DNA from 4 places in the Sphingomonas rustica genome. Region 4 is predicted to be linked to each of the others. Evidence: predicted binding sites of a transcription regulator. Region 4 holds the regulator's gene; each other region holds the start of a gene.
What was found. Region 4 encodes LexA, which represses DNA repair genes until DNA is damaged. Its sites were predicted from a motif close to GTTCCNCNCTTGTTCT; they were not measured.

Region 1 (4,975 bases), on a different contig from region 4:
TTCGCCCGGGTCCAGCGTCTCTCCACCGACTGGCATGCCAACGCCTTTTCGGGATCGACCGTGCGGCGGATCACGCGCGGCATGTGGGCGCTCGATACGCTGAACGACGTGCTGCTGCTCGCGCTGCTGCCCTCACTGACGGTTCTGGTCGGCACCGTGCTGCTGCTCGCCGCGCACTGGCCGCTCCTCGGGCTGGTGATGGGCATCGGCGCGCTTGCCTATATCGCGCTGACCGTGGCGCTCGCCACGCGCGTGCTCGCTCCCCGGGCACGCCTGTCCAACCAATGGGACACCCGGCTTGGCGGCGTGCTGGCCGATGCGATCGGGACCAACGCCGTCGTGAAGGCCTTCGGCGCCGAGGATCGCGAGGAGCAGTTGCTCGGCCGGACGGTCGGCAAGTGGCGCCGGCGCACCCGCCGCACCTGGATGGCCTTCACCTGGGCAGGCTCCGGCCAGCTCGCGCTGCTCTGGCTGATCCGGATCGCGACGACGGGCACTGCGCTGCTGCTCTGGGCGCGTGGCCAGGCGAGCGCCGGCGACATGGCCTATGTCCTCACCAGCTATCTGGTGCTGAACGGCTATCTTCGCGAGATCGGCCAATATGTGCACCAGCTTCAGCGCGCGGTGAACGAGATGGAGGAACTGGTCCAGCTCCATGACGAACCGCTCGGCGTCGCCGATCGTCCGGGTGCCCGACCGATCCGGATCGAGGGCGGCGCGATCGGCTTCGACGCCGTGCGCTTCCGCTATCCGGGACAGGATCATCCGCTTTACGACGGCCTGTCCGTCACCATCCCGGCGGGACAGCGCGTCGGCCTCGTCGGCCCGTCTGGCTCGGGAAAGACCAGCTTCGTCAAGCTGATCCAGCGGCTCTACGATATCGACGCCGGACAGGTGACGATCGACGGGCAGGACGTGGCAGGGGCGACGCAGGCGTCGCTCCGCCGCCAGGTCGCGATCGTCCCGCAGGAATCGGTGCTGTTCCACCGCTCGCTGGCCGACAATATCGGCTATGGCCGGCCCGGCGCGACCCAGGCCGAGATCGAGCAGGCGGCGCGCCTGGCCAACGCCCATGACTTCATAATGGCGCTGCCCAAGGGCTATCGCACCCTGGTCGGCGAGCGCGGCGTGAAGCTTTCAGGCGGCGAGCGTCAGCGCGTGGCGATCGCGCGCGCCTTCCTTGCCGACGCGCCGATCCTGATCCTCGACGAGGCCACGTCCAGCCTCGATTCCGAATCCGAGGCCGCGATCCAGCAGGCGATGGAGCGGCTGATGGTCGGGCGGACGGCGATCGTCATCGCCCACCGCCTGTCGACCGTCCGCGCGCTCGACCGCATCCTGGTGTTCGCGGGCGGACGGATCGTCGAGGATGGCAGCCATGACGCGCTGCTCGCTGCGCAAGACGGCCAGTATCGCCGCCTGTTCGAGCGCCAGGCCGGCACCGCCGCACCGGAGATCGTCGCGTGAGCGAGATGCGCGGCGGCGCGGTCCCGTCGCATCCGTTGACGCGCGGCCGGGGGCACCGATAGGCTGACGGCATGAAGCATCTGACACCCTTCGCCGTCCTGGTCCTGTTCGGAATGATCGGCCTGCTCACCGGCAAGTTCGGGCTCTGGTTCCCGCTGGGCTTCCTCGCCTGCATCATCGTCGCAGTCGCGCAGAACGCACGTCAGCCCAAATAGGCCGGCAAGAGCGTCGCTTCGATCTCGTCGAGCAACCTCTCGGCCCGTCCCGGTCGCGACATCACGGCCGGGGACCGGAGCCGTGCCACGGTTATGACATCTTGCAGGTTACAGCCGACATCAAGTCGAACTGCGGAGTCACCGGCCCGAGGCGCGTGAGCCTTTTCGTGTCCGGAACGTTGTGATCGTCGCATTGGCAAACACCATCCGAGGAATCTGTGACCGCGACGCCACCGACCGAGCCGGATGCAAATGCCCGGCTGCTATCCGGCGCGCGCGCCAGCCGCCTGTTCACGGCCGGGGCTGCGCTGCTCGCGCTCCTGGCATTTGCCGCGCTGCTCTGGCAGCTCCGCCCGGTCCTGCTGCTCCTGTTCGCGGCGACACTGGTCGCGATCGTGCTCGGCGCGCTGACCCGCCTGATCTGCCGGTTCGTGCCCGTGCCCCGTCCGGTTGCGCTGGCGGTCGCGGCGATCACCCTGTTCGGCAGCATCTTCGCGATCGCCGGACTGTTCGGCACCGAGCTTGTCAATCAGGTCAACCAGCTGGCCAGGCTCGTCCCGGGCGGATGGCAGGATCTGAGCGACCGCGTCGGCGAAGAGCGGCTGAACCATATCGTCGAGCAATTCTCCCCGTCAGGCAACAATATCGTCTCGATCGTCCGGTCGATCCTGTCCTTCGTCAGCGGGATGCTGTCGGCAACGCTGCTCGCGATGCTCGGCGGCGTATTCCTGGCAGCCCAGCCCTCGACCTATCGCGCCGGATTCCGGATGCTGCTGCCCCGCACATGGGAAGAACGCGGTGACGAGACGCTGCACGAGCTGGGCGTGGCGCTTCGCCGGTTCCTCCTGGGACAGACCGTCTCGGTCATCTTCGTCGGCGTCACGATCTTCCTGGGGATGTGGCTGATCGGCGCGCCCTCGCCGCTTGCGCTTGCGGTCATCGCCGCCATTCTCGGGTTCATTCCGGTCATCGGTCCGCTGATGGCGGCGGCGCCTGCGGTCCTGATCGGCCTGACCATGGGCGGGGACGCGGTGTGGAAGATCGCCGCGATCTATTTCGTCGTGCAGCAGACCGACGGCAATCTGGTGAACGCGCTGGTCATGCGGCATTCGGTCAAGATCCCGCCTGCGGTGACCATGTTCTCACTTTTCTCGATCGGCGTGATCTTCGGACCGGCCGGACTGATCCTGGGCGGCCCGCTGACCGTCCTGTGCTTCGTGCTGATTCGAAAGCTGTGGATCGAGGGGCGGCTGGGCAAGCCGGTCGATCCATGATGCGGCGCGATCCAGGCGCGCAGCCATACGGGTTCTGCGCCGTCCGCCACAATAGCTGGAACTTCGGATCGGCCGCGTCGTTGGCTTGAGAACATATAGCGAACGAGGCCATTCACATGACGGACGATCTGCACAACCCGAAGCTCGACGAGCATCCCGGCTCCAACGCGGAAAAGGACCCGGCAGATTGGGTGTCGGGCGATGAGCCCATTACCGGCGCACAGGCGAGCTATCTCACGACGCTGAGCGGGGAAGCCCGAGAGCCTGCACCGCCCGAGGGACTTACCAAGGCCGAGGCATCGCAGCGGATCGATGCGCTGAAGGCTCAGCTCGGCCGCTGACCACGGCCCCGGACTCGTCGGTCGTCAACAGGGGCCGGACATCGCGGCCTGCCGCAATCCTGTCCGGTCCACCTTGCCGATCGCGGTCAGGGGAAGCGCGTCGCGGACCGCCACGCTGCGCGGCGTCAGGTGCCGTGCCACCCGCCCGGCCAACCAGCCGAGCAGCATGTCGGCGTCCAGGTCGAAGCCGCTGTGCGGCACCACGAACGCGACCAGCCGCTGCCCATAGTCACGATCCGCGACGCCCACGGCCGCAGCCTGAGCGACGTGCGGATGCGTCAACAGAACCGTCTCCAGCTCCCACGGATCGACATTCTCCCCGCCCGAGACGATCATGTCGTCGGTTTGCCCGCGAATGAACAACCGGCCGGCGGCGTCGCGGTGCGCGAGATCGCCGGTGGCGATCCAGCTTTCGCGGGTGATCGAGGCAGCGCTGCGCACCCACAGGGCACCCTCGTCAGCGGACCCGCCCTCGTCGCCCAGGCGGATCTGCGCGCCCCAGATCGGACGCCCGATCGTGCCGGGCGCAGCCGCCAGATCGTCGGGCAGGGCAAGCGCGGCCAGCCCGGCTTCGCTCGTGCCGTACAGATTGAAGAGGATCTCGCCCAGCCGCGCACGCGTGTCCTGCACCAGCTCGGCATCGAGGGCAGCGCCCCCCGAGACGACACATTGCAGCGGACCCAGCGCATCCGGAACCGCGAGCAGGCGCCGCAACATCGTCGGCACCACCACCAGCGTGTCGATCCGCTCGGCGCCGATCAGCGCGGCGGCAGGGCCCGCCTCGAATCTGGGCCGCAGATGCACCGTCCGCCCGAGCGCCAGCGCGACGATCAGCGACGCAAGGCCGAAACCATGAAACAGCGGCACCGCCACGAAGACCGCGCGCCGCCGCTCCAGCTGCAATGCGGCGACCAGATGCAGGAACAGCCGCAGCACGCTCCCCGGCGCCACCGCCCGGCCGGCAGGCTTGGGCAAGCCCGTCGTCCCGCCCGTCAGCACCACGATCTCGCCCGACGACTGCCGGGGCGGAGCGACCGGCGGGCGTCCGCCCGAGCGCAGAAGATCATCCGGATCGAGCGTCGCGACCCCGTCCATCGCCTCGACCGTATCCTTCGCCGCGAGAAGGAGCGAGACGCCGTGCCGATCCAGGAGCTGCGAGGCCTGCAAGGGCGGCAGCGCGGGATTGATCAGCACTGCGCGCGCACCAAGTCGCGACAGCGCAAGCAGCGCGCGCACGAAGCCCAGGCCGTTCGCCCCCGTGATCGCGACGGCCGTCCCCCGCCCCACGCCATGTCCAGCGTGCAGCATGGCGGCGATCCGCTCCGCCTGGTCGGCAAGCACACCGAACGCCACGCGCTCGCGCCCGTCCTCGATCGCCGCGTCCGCACGGATCCGTGCGCCCAGCCGGACCAGCGCGACCAGGTTGATGCCCGACCGCATCACCGCGCCCGCAAGCGCCAGCAGCGGGCCCGGCGCGAACAGGCCCGATCGCAGCATTCGTGCGGCGATCCACCGGCGCGAAGGCTGGCGACCGTTCAGCGCACCGCGCTCTGCGCCCGGTGCTCGGCCAGCGGCTCCCACGCACTTCCCGCCAGCGCGGCCGCGAGCTGCACGGGCGGCAACCACCAGGGCCGCCAGCGCCGCGACCGCGTCAGTATGGCCGCGGCGACATGGTGCG
Region 2 (4,975 bases), on a different contig from region 4:
TGACGCCGGCCAGGATGGCGAACGACAGCACCGCCGCGCCCTGTGCGGTGCCGACGATACCGGCCAGGATCGCGGCCAGCGGGGTGTGGAGCAGCTTGATCGCCAGCACCAGCACCAGCCAGACGGCCAGCGCCAGGATCTCGGTCGTGAAGCCGCGGATGAAGCCGAGCACGGCCGCGCCGCCGATCACGATCAGCACGATGATGTCGAGTCCGGTCAGCGCCATGTCGAAAAGTCCTCCGGTCCGCACCTGCTCCGGTGCGGATGTACCCCGGGTGACTCGCTATCCGCGCCCGAGCAGATGGTCAACGAAGGCGCCGAGACTCTTGAACCCGGAGAGCCGCAATCCGGCGTGATCCTTCATCGATGCCGGCGCCAGCGCCTTTTCGAAGCCCAGCTTCGCCGCCTCGCGGCAGCGCAGATTGCCGTGCGCGACCGGGCGGATCTCGCCCGACAGCGCGATCTCGCCAAAGGTGACGCAGTCGCTGGCAATCGGCCGTTCGGTCAGTGCCGAGATCAGCGCGGCGGCGACCGCGAGATCGGCGGCGGGATCCTGGACGCGGTAGCCGCCGGCAATGTTGAGATAGACCTCGCAGGCCGAGAAGCTGAGCCCGCAGCGCGCCTCGAGCACCGCGAGGATCATCGACAGGCGCGCCGAATCCCAGCCGACCACCGCGCGCCGCGGCGTGGCGCCGCTGGCCAGCCGGACGGTGAGCGCCTGGACCTCGACCAGCACCGGGCGGGTGCCCTCCAGCGCGGGGAAGACGACCGTGCCCGTCACGCTCTCGTCGCGCGAGGTGAGGAACAGCGAGGACGGGTTGGCGACCTCGTTCAGCCCCTCCGCCTCCATCGAGAACACGCCGATCTCGTCGGTGCCGCCGAAGCGGTTCTTCACCGCGCGCAGGATGCGATATTGATGGCTGCGCTCCCCCTCGAACGCCAGCACGGTATCGACCATATGTTCGAGCACGCGCGGACCGGCCAGGCTGCCGTCCTTCGTCACATGGCCGACCAGCACGACGGCGGTGCCGCGTTCCTTGGCGAAGCGGATCAGTTCACCCGACGAGGCGCGGACCTGGCTGACGGTGCCGGGCGCGCCCTCGATCAGGTCCGAATGCATGGTCTGGATCGAATCGATGATCAGCAGCGCGGGCGCCGGCCCCTCGCCCAAAGTCGTCAGGATGTCGCGCACCGAGGTGGCCGAGGCGAGCAGCACCGGCGCCGAGCCCAGCCCCAGCCGGCGTGCGCGCAGCCGGACCTGATCGGCCGCCTCCTCGCCCGAGACATAGGCGACCTTGAGCCCGCGCATCGCGATCCGTGCCGCGGCCTGGAGCAGCAGGGTCGACTTGCCGATGCCGGGATCGCCGCCGATCAGCGTCGCCGACGCCTCGACGAAGCCGCCGCCCAGCGCGCGATCGAGCTCGGCAATGCCCGACTGCATCCGTTCGGGCAGCGCGACGTCGCTGTCGAGCCCGGACATCAGGATGGTGCGGCCGCCGCCCTGGAGATTGTGCTTGGCCTGGAACGGGGTGGACGCGGCGACGGCGACGGCATCCTCGACCAGCGTGTTCCATTCCCCGCAATCGGCACATTGCCCCGCCCATTGCGAGGTGACCGACCCGCAGGCCTGACAGACATATCGTTTGCGCAGCTTCGCCATGGCCGGGAGGTAGCGCAGGTGGAACAGGAAGGGAACATCAAAAGCTGCCGGTGTGGAGCCGGCGTGGTCGCCTCTTTCGCGGCGGGCGAGGTTCGGACGGTTGCCCGGTAAGGGCCCCCAGTATCGAGGCGCTGGGAACGCCGTAAGGGGTGCGCCTTGCCCTTCTCGTCATGCCGGCCGGAGTGCCGGCATCCACCGGGCGGCACATCCCGGAGTGGGGTTATAGCGCGACGATTGAGTCCACCGATGCAGATCGCCGGGTCCATCGCAATCGGGCTGGAATGCGACCTTCGTAGCTTTGTGTTCTCGTGCAAGTTTCAGCTTGGCCAGCATGGGCGCGCGGAAGAGAATGCTCGCATACAGACGCCAAGGCACAAAGCAGGGTGCGTTGCCTGAACTTCAGCGCCTTCCACTGCGCTCTTCGTGCCTTCGTGTCTTCGTGTCTTCGTGTGATTCTCAGCCCAGGTACTGCGCGCGACCCGGTAAAAAAAGGTGCTCACACGAAGCCACGAAGGCACGAAGCAACCTGGCGGAACTGAAGACGGGTTCGTAGTCGAGCCAGGGGACGTCGTGGCTGCCTCCAGTCCGGGATGGAGGATGGGTGGCCCCCGGCATTTCATCCGGGGTGACGGGTGTTTCGGGCGGTCGGCACCCCTTCTCGTCATGCCGGCCGGAGTGCCGGCATCCACCAGGCGGCACATCCCGGAGTGGCGCTCTGGTGAACCGGTTGCGTGCAGCAGCATGGATCGCAGGCGCTGCCGCGATCGGGATGGAAGGCGACCCTTCGGGCCTCCTGCCTTCGTGCGAGCAATCTTCCGCCGGATCGAAACGCGAGCTGCGCCTCGCATCAGTCCGGGAACTCTCCTTGTTTCAGTAGCATGCCACCCGCCCGGCCCCGCCGGGCGGACGATTTGCCCAAGGCCCGCAAACTCGACACCCTGCCCGCCGGGCGCTATGCGCGCGGGCCAGATGAAGAACGATGAACTCCGGGTCGCGCTGTTCAGCGGGAACTATAATTATGTCCGCGACGGCGCCAATCAGGCGCTGAACCTGCTGGTCGGCTATCTGCTGTCTCAGGGAGTGAAGGTGCGCGTCTATTCGCCGACCATCGACAATCCCCCGTTCGAGCCGACCGGCGACCTGGTGAGCGTGCCGTCGCTGCCGATGCCGGGCGGGCGCAGCGAATATCATCTGGCCACGGGCATCAGGAAGGTGCTGCCCGACCTGGAGGCGTTCAACCCGAACCTGGTCCATGTGTCGGCGCCCGACATTCTTGGACACCGGGCGATCACCTGGGCGCGCAAGCGCCGCCTGCCTTCGGTCGCGTCGCTGCACACGCGGTTCGAGACCTATCCGCAATATTACGGCATCGGCTTCCTGACACCGCTGATGATCCGGGCGCTGACGCGGTTCTACAACCGGCCCGACACGGTCCTGACCACCGGGCCGATGATGACCGAGCTGCTGCGCAGCTGGGGCGTGACGACGCCGGTCAGCATCTGGTCGCGCGGAATCAATCACAAGCGGTTCAACCCCGGCATGCGCAGCCTGGAGTGGCGCCGGTCGCTGGGCATCGCCGACGACGAGGTGGCGATCGGCTTTCTCGGCCGGCTGGTGCTGGAAAAGGGACTCGGCGTGTTCGCCGACGTCGTCAGGCGGCTGGAGGCGCGCGGGGTGAAGCATCGCGTGCTGGTGATCGGCGAAGGCCCGGCGCGCGACTGGTTCGCCGAGCGCGTGCCCGATGCGGTATTCACCGGGTTCCAGTCGGGCCAGGATCTGGGCCGCGCGGTCGCGTCGATGGACGTGTTCTTCAACCCATCGATCACCGAAAGCTTCGGCAATGTCACGCTGGAGGCGATGGCATCGGGCGTGGCGGTGGTCGCCGCCTATGCCACCGGCCCGGTCGGGATCGTCGAGCCGGGCGTCAGCGGATTGCTGTGCGATCCCAACGACCTCGATTCCTATGCCGATGCGCTGGAGAAGTTCGCGACCGACCATGACTATCGCAAGGCGACCGGCGCGGCCGGGCACCGGCGCGGGCTGGATTACCAGTGGGACCGGATCAACCAGGCGGCGCTGGACGGCTATCACGATACGATCGCGCGCAAGGGGTGACGGGCCGCCCGGTCGGCCGGCCGGACCGATCGTGCCCGATCACGGTCATCTTGCTGCAGCGTCGGCCTTCTCCATCCGCTCGCGTGCAGCCGCCGCGCTGTCCAGCGACGCCCGCGAGAACGCCTGGCTGCGTTGAAGCAATGCGCGGTGGCGCTCCTGCTGAAGTCTCAATGCTTCGCCGGCGCGGGGATAGGGCATCCCGCGCTTGTCCCGGTCCGCAATGTCGTCGCTCATGCGCCGGCTTTCGCTCGCGACGATATCGCTGACGCAGAGCGAAGCGCGGGTCGAGGCTGCGGAAGCCTTCAGGCTGTTTCGACTGGCGGAGTTGCTGAGGCTGGCCATGTTGCGCGCAGTTCGGTTGGCTTCGCGCACCTGCGCCATCGTGCGATCATAGTCCGCCTGGTTCGCGACGTTGACGAAGCTGCCGCCGCCGGCGTCCGCCACCGCCTTCAATGCTGCCGCTTCGCCGGACGGCAGGCCGAAGCCGATGACGTTGACGATGGCGCGGCTCTTGCCCGTGTTGATCCGGCGCGCGACGGCGACGGGATCGCCGCCACAGGTTTCTTCGCCATCGGAGACGACATAGATGATCTGCTCCCCCGCGACCGACGAGGCCTGAAGCAGCGCCTCCGCGCGTTCGAGCGCCAGCGCGAGCGGGGTCCAGCCGACCGCCTTCAATTTGCCTACGCCGTCGACCAACCGCGCGCGATCGGTCGACATCGGCGCGAGCATGTCGACGCCGGCGCAGGACCGCGCCTTGCCCGCCTCGCTGTTGCTGCCCTGCTGGCCGAAGACGAGCAGCGAGGTCTGGACAGTGTCAGGCAGCCCGTCGACGAACGCCAGAGCGGCGCGGCGGGCCAGGTCGAGCTTGGTCTGCCCGCCGAGCCGCCCGGCCATCGATCCGGAACCGTCGACCGCGACGACCACGCGGACCGGCGCGGCGCGAGAGCCGGACGGAGCGCCCTTGGCCTCCAGGACCGGCTGTTCCATCTGCTCGCTCCTGAAGCACGCCTCGACGTCTTCGGTGATGAAGCTGGTGACATAGGCGCGCGGGTCGACGCCCGTGACCGCCGTTTTCACGCCGGAGCCATTCTGTTCGGTTCCGCCGCCGCAGCCCGCCAGAACGAGGGCGGTCAGGACGGCAGCGTGCCTGAAGAGCATCGGCGACAGGATCGCACCTCTCCATCTTACCAGCGAAGC
Region 3 (4,975 bases), on a different contig from region 4:
AGGCCGGCATCCTGTTGATCCTGGCGGTCGATCATTTCCTCGACATGGGCCGCACCGCGACCAACGTCGTCGGCAATGCGGTGGCCGCCGCAGTCGTCGCGCGCTGGGAAGGCCAGCTCGACGCCCCCCAGCCGCCCGACATGGACATCGTGCCTGCAACTGGCACGCCGGTGACGCCCGAAGTCGACAAGTTCGAGGATTATGGCGAGACGCCGCGGGGGTGATGGCGGGGGGCTGAAGGATATCGGGTCGCTATGGAAGTGGCCCGCGCGCATCGAGCGGTATCGCTCACGCATTCGATCCAAAGCGACAATCCTCTCCCGGAGGGAGAGGGGGACCGCGAAGCGGTGGAGAGGGATTGCCCACCAACGCTGGTCTCGTTCGAGGCAGCTCCCTCTCCACCATGCTGCGCATGGTTCCCCTCTCCCTCCGGGAGAGGATTTGGGGCCTTAGTCGTTTAGGTCTTTCAAGGCCTCATCGGCGCGCTTTCGGTGACGTCGGAGTCCGCTGGCCCGCCATGTGGCAACCCGCGTCTCGGCCCACACCTCAGGCATATGCGTAAGGCCCGCCCTTCTCCAGCGCGGCCTGATAGGCTGGGCGGGCGTGGATGCGGTCGAGCCACGCCTTGATCGCCGGGCGACCTTCGGTTGCGCCGGAGCGGGTCACCGCCGCCTCTAGCGGGAAGCTCATCATCACATCGGCGGCAGTGAAGGAGTCGCCGGCAAACCACTCGCGGCTGGCCAGTTCGGACTCGACCCAGTCGAGATGGACGTCGACCATTGGCCGGAACTTCTTGAGCGCGACCTTGCCCATCAGCGGGACCTTGCCGAGCACCAGCGTGACGAACAGCACCGGCATCAGCGAGCCCTCGGCATAATGGAGGAAGTGGCGATAGCGCAGCGCATCACCGCGATCGCCCGGCGCGCCAAGCCGACCGTCCGCCTTCTCGACCAGATATTCGATGATCGCGCCGGTCTCGGCAATCGTCTGGCCGTCACCGGTGATCACCGGTGACTTGCCCAGGGGATGGACCTGGCGAAGCTCCGGGGGTGAGAGCATCGTCGCCTTGTTCCGCTCATAGCGCTTGACCGTATAGGGAAGCGCCAGTTCCTCGAGCAGCCAAAGCACCCGCTGCGACCGCGAATTTTCCAGGTGGTGGACGGTAATGGTCATGGCGATCGAGTCCCCTGCAATAACCGACCCAGCCTAGCGAACCCACCGGCTTTGTCGAATGCCGAGCGTGGTGACGCGGCTTCCGCATTCGGCCGTGCGGACAGACGATTGCCTGTCCTGCCTGCCAGGCGTCAGGCGACCGAAGCCGGCCCATCCACGGCGACGAGATTCGGGCACAACGCCGAGAGCCCGGCGCGGGCGGGCGCCGGGCTTCCCGATGGGACGGGTCCCGTGACCACCGCCGACACGAGCATGTCGGCGCGGCCGAAACTGTCGAGGGAAGGCGGGGCAGCGCTCGGCCACCCCTGCCCTACTCAGAGATCTTCGTCGTCGCCGTCATCCGCGTCAGGACCGGCCATCATCTCTTCGGCCACCTGGGCGGTGCGGTTGCGGATCGCGGCTTCGAGCCGGGCGCAGAGCTCGGTATTCTCCTTGAGGAAATTCTTCGAATTCTCGCGGCCCTGGCCGATGCGGACGCTGTCATAGCTGAACCATGCGCCCGACTTCTCGACCAGACCGGCCTTGACGCCGAGGTCGAGGATCTCGCCGATCTTCGAAATGCCCTCGCCATACATGATGTCGAATTCGACCTGCTTGAACGGCGGGGCGACCTTGTTCTTCACCACCTTCACGCGGGTCGCGTTGCCGATGATCTCGTCACGGTCCTTGATCTGGCCGGTGCGACGGATGTCGAGACGAACCGAAGCGTAGAATTTCAGCGCGTTGCCGCCGGTCGTGGTTTCCGGATTGCCGTACATCACGCCGATCTTCATGCGCAGCTGGTTGATGAAGATCACCATGCAGCGCGAGCGGCTGATCGATCCGGTCAGCTTGCGCAGCGACTGCGACATCAGCCGGGCCTGAAGGCCGACATGGCTGTCGCCCATCTCGCCCTCGATCTCGGCGCGCGGCACCAGTGCCGCCACCGAGTCGACCACCAGCACGTCGATCGCGTTGGAACGCACCAGCGTATCGACGATTTCCAGCGCCTGCTCGCCGGTATCCGGCTGTGACACGATCAGCTCGTCGATGTTCACGCCAAGCTTCTTGGCATAGACCGGATCGAGCGCATGCTCCGCGTCGACGAACGCGGCGGTGCCGCCGGTCCGCTGCGCCTCGGCGATGACGTGCAGCGCCAGCGTCGTCTTGCCCGAGCTTTCCGGGCCATAGACCTCGATCACGCGGCCGCGCGGCAGCCCGCCGACGCCGAGCGCGATGTCGAGCCCCAGCGATCCGGTCGAGATCGCCTCGACCTGCATCGTCTCCTTCGACCCGAGCCGCATCGCCGAGCCCTTGCCGAAGGCGCGGTCGATCTGCGCGAGTGCGGCGTCCAGCGCCTTTTGACGGTCGTTCGAAGTCGCCATCTTGTTGTCGATCACCTTGAGTGAAGCAGCCATTCGAGGTCCCCGTCGCTAATCGGTTTGGGTCGTGGGTACAACCGTGTTGGAAACGACGTATTCCATTTGTTCTGGCGGAACAAGGGTAGAACTGAGATTCTGGAACAAAAAGTGTCCAAAACCGATGCGACTGCGATTGCAATCAGAAAAGCATGCGCAGCGGATTGGCCGGATCCGCCAGCAGTTTCACGGTCAAGGCCACCGACATGATGACGAGCAGCGGCCTTACGCCCCGTCCGCCGAAGCGGATCGCCAGCCGCGCGCCCAGCTGGTTGCCGACGATATTCGCCGCGGCCATCGACAGGCCGAGGACCCACATCACCTTGCCGCCGCCGATCATCGCCAGCAACCCGGCGACATTGGTCGCGAGGTTGAGGAACTTCGCATTGGCGATCGCGCGCACCAGCCCCAGCCCGCCCAGCGCGACCATCACCGTGATCAGGAACGATCCCGCGCCCGGCCCGAAAAAGCCGTCATAGAATCCCACTCCGGCGACCGCCAGCGAGAGCCCGGCCCGCCCCAGTCGCGCATGACGATCGACATCGCTCATCGGCGGGGCCAGCAGGAAGTACAGCCCCATCAGGATCAGCAGCACGGGAACGAGGCCCGCCAGGATCGAGGGATCGATATGCTGAACCGTCACCGCGCCCGCCACCGACCCGGCAAAGGCCGATGCGGCCGGAACCGCGAAGCGGCGCAGGTCGACATGTCCCGCCTTCCAGAAGGCGAGGAAGGAGGATGCCGTGCCGATGCTGCTCTGAAGCTTGTTGGTCGCCAGCGCGGAGACCGGCGGCACGCCGATGGCCATCAGCGCCGGAATGGTCAGCAATCCGCCTCCGCCGGCCATCGCATCGATCGTCCCCGCCACCAGGGCAACCGTCATCAGCAAGGCGAGCAGTTCGAACGTCAGGTCCATCGCGGCGCCGATAGTCGCCCTTCACCGCCACGGCCAGCCCGCTTCGTCGACCGACGCGTTCAGCCTCAGTGACGCGCCGCGCCGTCGAGGTGTCGCAACTTGTCGGGATTGCGCTGGATATAGATGCCGATGATCCGGCCCTCGCGGATCTCGAACGCCGTGGTCTGGATCAACCCATCCGATTCGCGACTGATGAATCCGGGCAGGCCGTTGATCACGGCATAGCGCAGAAGCTGCGACGGCCCCTTGCGGAACAGCACCGCAAAGCCCTTGTGCAGCTTCGCCACAAGATCGGCACCCTCGATGATCGCAGGCGCAGCCGGCCGCACCCCGCCCCCGTCCGAATGCATGGCGACGTCCGCCGCCAGCAACGCGCTAAGCCCCTTCATGTCGCCGCTGCGCGATGCCGCGAAGAAGGCCCGGGCGATGTCCATCCCGTGCGGCTCGCTGACCTCGAACCTCGGACGGTCGGCGCGGACATGGGCCCGCGCCCGGGTGGCCAGCTGGCGACAGGCAGCGGGTTCGCGCCCGATCGTCACGGCGATCTCGTCGAACCCCACCCCGAAGACGTCATGCAGCAGGAAGGCGGCGCGTTCGAGCGGCGACAGTCTTTCGAGCGCCAGCAGCAGCGGAAGGGTCACGTCCTCGACCTCCCCTTCCCCCTCCTCGACCACCGGCTCGGGCAGCCAGGGCCCGACATAGGTCTCGCGCCGCACCCGGGCGGACTTGAGCTGGTCGAGGCACAGCCGCATCACCACCCGCCGCAGCCAGGCTTCCGGTTCGGCAATGACCGACCGGTCGGCGCGGTGCCATCTGAGATAGGCCTCCTGGACCATATCCTCGGCATCCGCGACCGAGCCCAGCATGCGATAGGCGACCCGGCTGAGCCGGGGACGCAGCGGATCGAAGCTGGCGGCGGCATCCGCCTCGCGCCCGTCCCCGGCCTCGCCCGGCATCAGGCCGCCGCCCGTGCCGGGGCGCTGCCGGGATGGCTCAGCCGAAATCCGGCGCCGATCCGGTTGAAGGCGTTGATCGCGCCGATCATCAGCGTCAGGCTGACCCGCTCGGCTTCACTGAACTCGGCCTCGACCATTGCGTAATCCTCGTCCGCCACGCCCTGCGGCGTCAGCCGGGTCAGCGCCTCGGTCCAGGCCAGCGCCGCCCGCTCCCGCGCGGTATAGAGCGGCGATTCGCGCCAGGCGTCCAGCATGAAGATGCGCATCTCGCTTTCCCCCGCCTTGCGCGCGTCGAGAGCGTGCATGTGCAGGCAGATCGCGCAGTGATTGAGCTGCGAGGCGCGGATCTTCACCAGTTCCTGCAGCGGCGTCTCGATCCCGCTGTGCCGCGCCGCGGTCATCGCGAAGTCGATCAACGGCTGGGTCAGTTGCGGCTGGGTCAGATACGGATTCATACGTTCGGTCATCGTCACGGTCCTTGTCGGTCGGGCTCATTCCCGCCGTCATGACGATATCGCGGCGGCGCGTGTGAC
Region 4 (4,975 bases):
GGTTGCCGGTCCAAATCACGCGCTTCGCCCCGCTGCAGGAACAGCCGGAGCGGTTCGGGCTGGCCGCGGCGCACCCCGCCGCCGACTATCAGATGATCTTCAGCGCCGCCTTCCTGGCGCGCAGCGGCTTCGACCTGGCCAGCTATTGCTATTATTTCGAGCGGCCGTTCGAGAATTCGCCCGAGCTCCAGCGTCTCTACCGCAGGATCGATGCGATGGTGGATCGCTGGAAGGACCTGCAGCGCCAGCGCGAAGTGATCCTGTCATGGCGCCAGGACGGCGACGGAATCGCGATCGTCGATACCCGCGGCGCCGAGCCGAGCCATTATCGGCTGGGCGGACTCGCCGCCGCCATGCTGGAGACGATGCGCGAGCCGATCCCGCGCGACCGGCTGATGGCGCGGTTCGCGGGCCATGGCGAGGACGGGCGCCAGACGCTGGAGCGGCTCGATCAGCTCGGACTGTTCTTCGAGGCGGGAGACCGGCTGGTCGCGCTGCCGCTGCCCGAGGAAACGCGCTGGCAGCATGAAGTCCCCCTTCCCGCCTGGACCGCGCGCAAGGCGGATCCGATCGCGGAAACCGACTTCGCCTGATCCGGGATCTGTGCCACGGCTGTCCGGATGGCAGTCCTTCTCCCCGTGGCGGATGCGCAGCAGCGACTGATCGCCCTCGCCCCCTCGGTCGATGTCGAGACCGTCCCGCTCGCGCAGGCACATGGCCGCTGGGCCGCAACCGAGATCGTCGCATTGCGCACCCAGCCCGACGCCGACCTGTCGGCAATGGACGGCTATGCCATCCGCTTCGACGACATGCCGGGGCCCTGGCAGGTGACGGGCGAGAGTGCGGCGGGGCACGGGTTCGACCAGGCCGTCGGGGCGGGACAGGCGGTCCGCATCTTCACCGGCGCCCCGCTGCCCGCGGGCAGCGACACGGTGATGGTCCAGGAAGAGGCACGGCGCGACGGCGCGGTGCTGCATCTGGCGGGCGAAGGGCCGCGGCATCACGGGCGCAACGTCCGGCGGCGCGGACTGGATTTCGCCGAGGGCGACATGCTGATCGCCGCCGGCGCGCGGCTGACGCCGCAGCGGCTGGCGCTGGCCGGCGTGGCGGGACATGCGACGCTTCCGGTGCGGCGTAGGGTTCGCGTCGCCTACGCCGCGACCGGCGACGAACTGGTCGAACCGGGCACCCCGCTGGCACCCGGCCAGCTGCCCGAGACCAACCGGCTGATGCTCGCGGCGCAGCTTGCCGGCCTGCCGGTCGAACTGATCGATCTCGGCATCCTGCCCGACCGCGCCGAGATACTGGAGGCGGCATTCCGGTCGGTCGATGCCGACCTGCTGGTCACCACCGGCGGCGCATCGGTGGGCGATCACGACCTGGTGCGGCCGGCACTGGAGGCGGCGGGGGCGACGATCGATTTCTGGCGCATCGCGCTGCGGCCGGGCAAGCCGATGATGGCGGGTCGCCTGGGCAAGGCGGTGCTGCTCGGGCTGCCCGGCAATCCGGTCTCCGCCTTCGTCACGACGCAGCTGTTCGTTCGCCCGCTGGTCGCGCATCTGTCGGGCGCCGCTCGCCCCTTCCCGGAGCCGCGGATCGTGACTGCCGGAGAGGCGCTGTCGGCCAACGACCATCGCACCGACTATCTGCGCGGGACGCTGGTTGACGGGCGCGCCTTCGCCTCGACCATCCAGGACAGTTCGATGCTGCGCACCCTCGCCCGCGCCGACTGCCTGATCCTGCGCGACCCGCATGCGCCCGCGGTCGAGCGAGGCGCGCCGGTGGCGATCCTCGATATCGCTTGACACGCTTCCGGAACATTGCGTAAACGTTCCCAGTCTGTTCCAACGAGAGGACCCGGGGCATGCTCACCCGCAAGCAGCACGAGCTGATCTGCTTCATCAACGACCGTCTAAACGACACCGGCGTCTCGCCGTCGTTCGAGGAAATGAAGGAAGCGCTCGACCTCAAGTCCAAGTCCGGTGTCCATCGCCTGATCTCGGCCCTGGAGGAGCGCGGTTTCATCCGTCGCCTCGCCAATCGCGCCCGCGCGCTGGAAGTCATCAAGATGCCGGAGCGTGGCGAAACCAGGTCTGCGCCCGCCGCCAAGGCGCCGGTCGAGGACAATGTCGTCGCCCTGGCCCCGCGGGTTCGCGAACCGGCCAATGACGTCCTCGAAATTCCGCTGCACGGCCGGATCGCCGCCGGTACCCCGATCGAGGCGCTGGAAGGATCGTCGATGCTTCCGGTTCCTGCCGCACTGCTGGGTGCTGGCGAGCATTATGCGCTTGAGGTTGCGGGTGACTCGATGGTCGAGGCCGGTATTCTGGACGGCGACTATGCGCTGATCCGCAAGACCGAGAGTGCGCGGGACGGCGAGATCGTCGTCGCGCTGATCGACGAAGCCGAGGCGACGCTGAAATTCTTCCGCAAGGAAGGATCGATGGTCCGGCTCGACCCCGCCAACCGCGATTATTCGCCGCAGCGTTATGCGCCCGGCCAGGTGCGGATCCAGGGCAAGCTCGCCGGATTGCTGCGCCGCTATTGATCCTGTTCGCCGCCAGCCCGGATCGGGTCGGCGGCGACAGCGTCCGCCCCCGCCGCGGCGCGATAATGACGCTGCGCCCAGAAATTGATTCCGAAGCGCGAGTCCTCGAAACGGCCTGAGGGCACGCTGACCGGCAGCACTTCGTGGATCGCCAGGCTGGGAAAGGCGATCAATCCGTTCTGACGCGGCTCCAGGTCGACACAGGCGCGCTTGCCGTCGGCGCCGGGCATCTTCGCCAGCAACCTCAGCGTACCGCCCGAATAACCCTGCGGCTCGCGGTGGAAATGATAGACGATCGTCACCACCCGGTCGTGCGGATGTCGGCTGAGCCCGGTGGCGGTGTCGTGATGCGGCCGGATATGACCGCCATCGCCATAGACGACCATCTCGATCTCGAACCCGTCGCGCCGGAAATGCGCCATGCCGAGATCGGCGAGGATGCCGGGCAGCAGCGCGTCGATATGCGCGACGCTGGTCCGCTTCCAATCCGCGCTGCCATAGAAGCTGCGCGCGCGCCTGCGATCGTCGCTGACCTGGCCCTTGCCCACTCTCGAGTCCGACAGCGCCGTCTCGTTGGCGAGCGCCCAGTCGATCAGCGCGGCATGCTCCGCCTGCGGCAGCACGTCGTCGCGGCGGGCGTGGATGGGCGGACGCTGAAGCAGGTTCATGCGACCGCCGCCGGCGGCGTCCGGCGCACCCAGCAATTGATCGCGAAGCGCGAGTCGGCAAAGTCGCGAGACGGACAGGCGACCGGCATGACTTCATGCCGGGCCCAGGCAGGAAAGACCGCCAGGCTGTTCTGGGTCGGCGGCACGTCGCCATAGGAAATGTCATGCGCCAGCGAGTGGAGACGCAGGGCACCGCCCTGGAATCGCTTCGGCTCGCGGTGAAAATAATAGACGGCGGTGATCATCCGAAAGGCTGCGGACCCGGGCCGGGGGGTTCGCCCGCCGCCCACGCCGGTGTCGACATGGCGGCGGTAGAAGGCGCCGTCATTATAGGCGACCATGTCGAACTCGAGCTGGTCGAGCGTGAAGGGCGCAATGCCAAGCGCCGCGCACCAGCCCGGCACCAACGGCATCATGGTCGCCGTCAGCGGCGCCACCCAGGGCCGGGGGCCTTCGCCTCTGAGGCTCAGTGAATTGCGGAAGCCGGTGTCGAGCGCCCGCTCCCGCCCCAGCCCGGACGGCTCGAACCGCGCCTGGTTCGCCAGCGTCCAGTCGATCAGCGCAACATGGTCTGCGGCCGGGAGAAAGTCGGAAATGACGAGGTGCGGCGGGACGCGGTCGAGCGGGTTGGTCATCGCCCCGCCGCCGCCAAAACCGCGACAGCCGATCGCATCGACGGCTCAACAGCTAACGCACGCATCAATCGCCTCTCCGACGGGGTGTCCGCTGTCGTGGCGGCATCACCCGGGGCGGGTCAAGCCATGGATGCTGCGTGCCGCGGCTGACCGTGGCGACATGGCCATCGGAAAAACGGATCGCGACGCCGCCGGTCCGCGCCAGCATCGCGCGATCGAGCTTCAGCCAGCGCGGCGTGCAACCCAGCGGCAGTCGCCGGTCGCTGACGACGATATCGCTTCGCGCACACAGCGCAGACATCTCCGTCCAGGGCAGATGATAGGCGCTGCGCGTCGCGGCCACCCGCCAGCGGCGCTCGCCCGCGGCGACGTCGATCGCGCAGACATCGGGACTGCAGCGCGCCGCCGGCTCCTCGCCGAGCAATGCCAGCGTTTGCTCGCCGCCATTTTCGGCCAGGATGTCGCGCATATAGTCGCCCGCACGGTCGCGCAGCAGCGCCATCCCGCCATTGGCGGTCCGGATCGCCAGATGGCGCCCGTCGCTGGTCACCAGCAGATCGGGCGGCGGCGTCATCAGCGCCCAGGCCATGCCGATCGTCAGCGGCACCGCCCCGACCAGCCGGATCCGCGTTCGCCACAGGGCGAGCCAGAGTCCACCAGCCACGCAGAGCGCGAAGGCAGCCATCGGCATGGCGGGCAGCGCCGCGACCGCGCCCGGTGCCGACGACACGGTGCGCGCGATCCACAGCAGCAGGTTCAGCGCCTGCGCCGTCAGCCACCAGACCGGTGCGCCAAGCCCGACCAGATCGAGCAGCAAGGCCAGCGCCTCCAGCGGCATGATGACGAAGGTCGTCAGCGGGATTGCGACGATATTGGCCAGCGCCCCATAGAGTCCGGCCTTGTGAAAGTGGAACAGCGCCAACGGCATCAGCGCCAGTTCGACCGCGATGCCGGTCAGCAGCAGCGACGCCAGGCCGCGCGTCAGCCGCACCGCCCGCCCCTCGCCCTCGCGTCGCTCGAACCACCGGCGCACGGTACGATTCTCGTGCAAGGCGACGATCGCGGTGACCGCGGCGAAGCTGAGCTGGAAGCTGGGCCCCGCCAGCGCCTCGGGCCAGAGCAGC

Region 1: the regulator LexA is predicted to act here: its motif matches at 3,045-3,060, upstream of TPR58_RS18925 (DUF3072 domain-containing protein).
Region 2: the regulator LexA is predicted to act here: its motif matches at 1,681-1,696, upstream of radA (DNA repair protein RadA).
Region 3: the regulator LexA is predicted to act here: its motif matches at 2,647-2,662, upstream of recA (recombinase RecA).

What each region holds. Positions count from the first base shown of each region.
Region 1 is NZ_JBDIZK010000013.1:6,926-11,900, reverse strand. It holds gene TPR58_RS18940 (ABC transporter ATP-binding protein) at 1-1,467, shown strand, start outside; gene TPR58_RS18935 (hypothetical protein) at 1,539-1,682, shown strand; gene TPR58_RS18930 (AI-2E family transporter) at 1,901-2,956, shown strand; gene TPR58_RS18925 (DUF3072 domain-containing protein) at 3,073-3,297, shown strand; gene TPR58_RS18920 (class I adenylate-forming enzyme family protein) at 3,322-4,794, opposite strand; gene TPR58_RS18915 (SDR family NAD(P)-dependent oxidoreductase) at 4,833-4,975, opposite strand, start outside.
Region 2 is NZ_JBDIZK010000002.1:257,694-262,668, reverse strand. It holds gene TPR58_RS04150 (CvpA family protein) at 1-226, opposite strand, end outside; gene radA (DNA repair protein RadA) at 284-1,660, opposite strand; gene TPR58_RS04140 (glycosyltransferase family 4 protein) at 2,630-3,775, shown strand; gene TPR58_RS04135 (vWA domain-containing protein) at 3,821-4,855, opposite strand.
Region 3 is NZ_JBDIZK010000006.1:179,453-184,427, forward strand. It holds gene TPR58_RS11755 (dicarboxylate/amino acid:cation symporter) at 1-224, shown strand, start outside; gene TPR58_RS11760 (glutathione S-transferase family protein) at 547-1,173, opposite strand; gene recA (recombinase RecA) at 1,488-2,570, opposite strand; gene TPR58_RS11770 (TSUP family transporter) at 2,713-3,486, opposite strand; gene TPR58_RS11775 (sigma-70 family RNA polymerase sigma factor) at 3,552-4,442, opposite strand; gene TPR58_RS11780 (carboxymuconolactone decarboxylase family protein) at 4,442-4,909, opposite strand.
Region 4 is NZ_JBDIZK010000005.1:136,075-141,049, forward strand. It holds gene TPR58_RS09975 (RiPP maturation radical SAM C-methyltransferase) at 1-593, shown strand, start outside; gene TPR58_RS09980 (molybdopterin molybdotransferase MoeA) at 621-1,805, shown strand; gene lexA (transcriptional repressor LexA) at 1,865-2,548, shown strand; gene TPR58_RS09990 (2OG-Fe(II) oxygenase) at 2,542-3,216, opposite strand; gene TPR58_RS09995 (2OG-Fe(II) oxygenase) at 3,213-3,851, opposite strand; gene TPR58_RS10000 (ComEC/Rec2 family competence protein) at 3,916-4,975, opposite strand, start outside.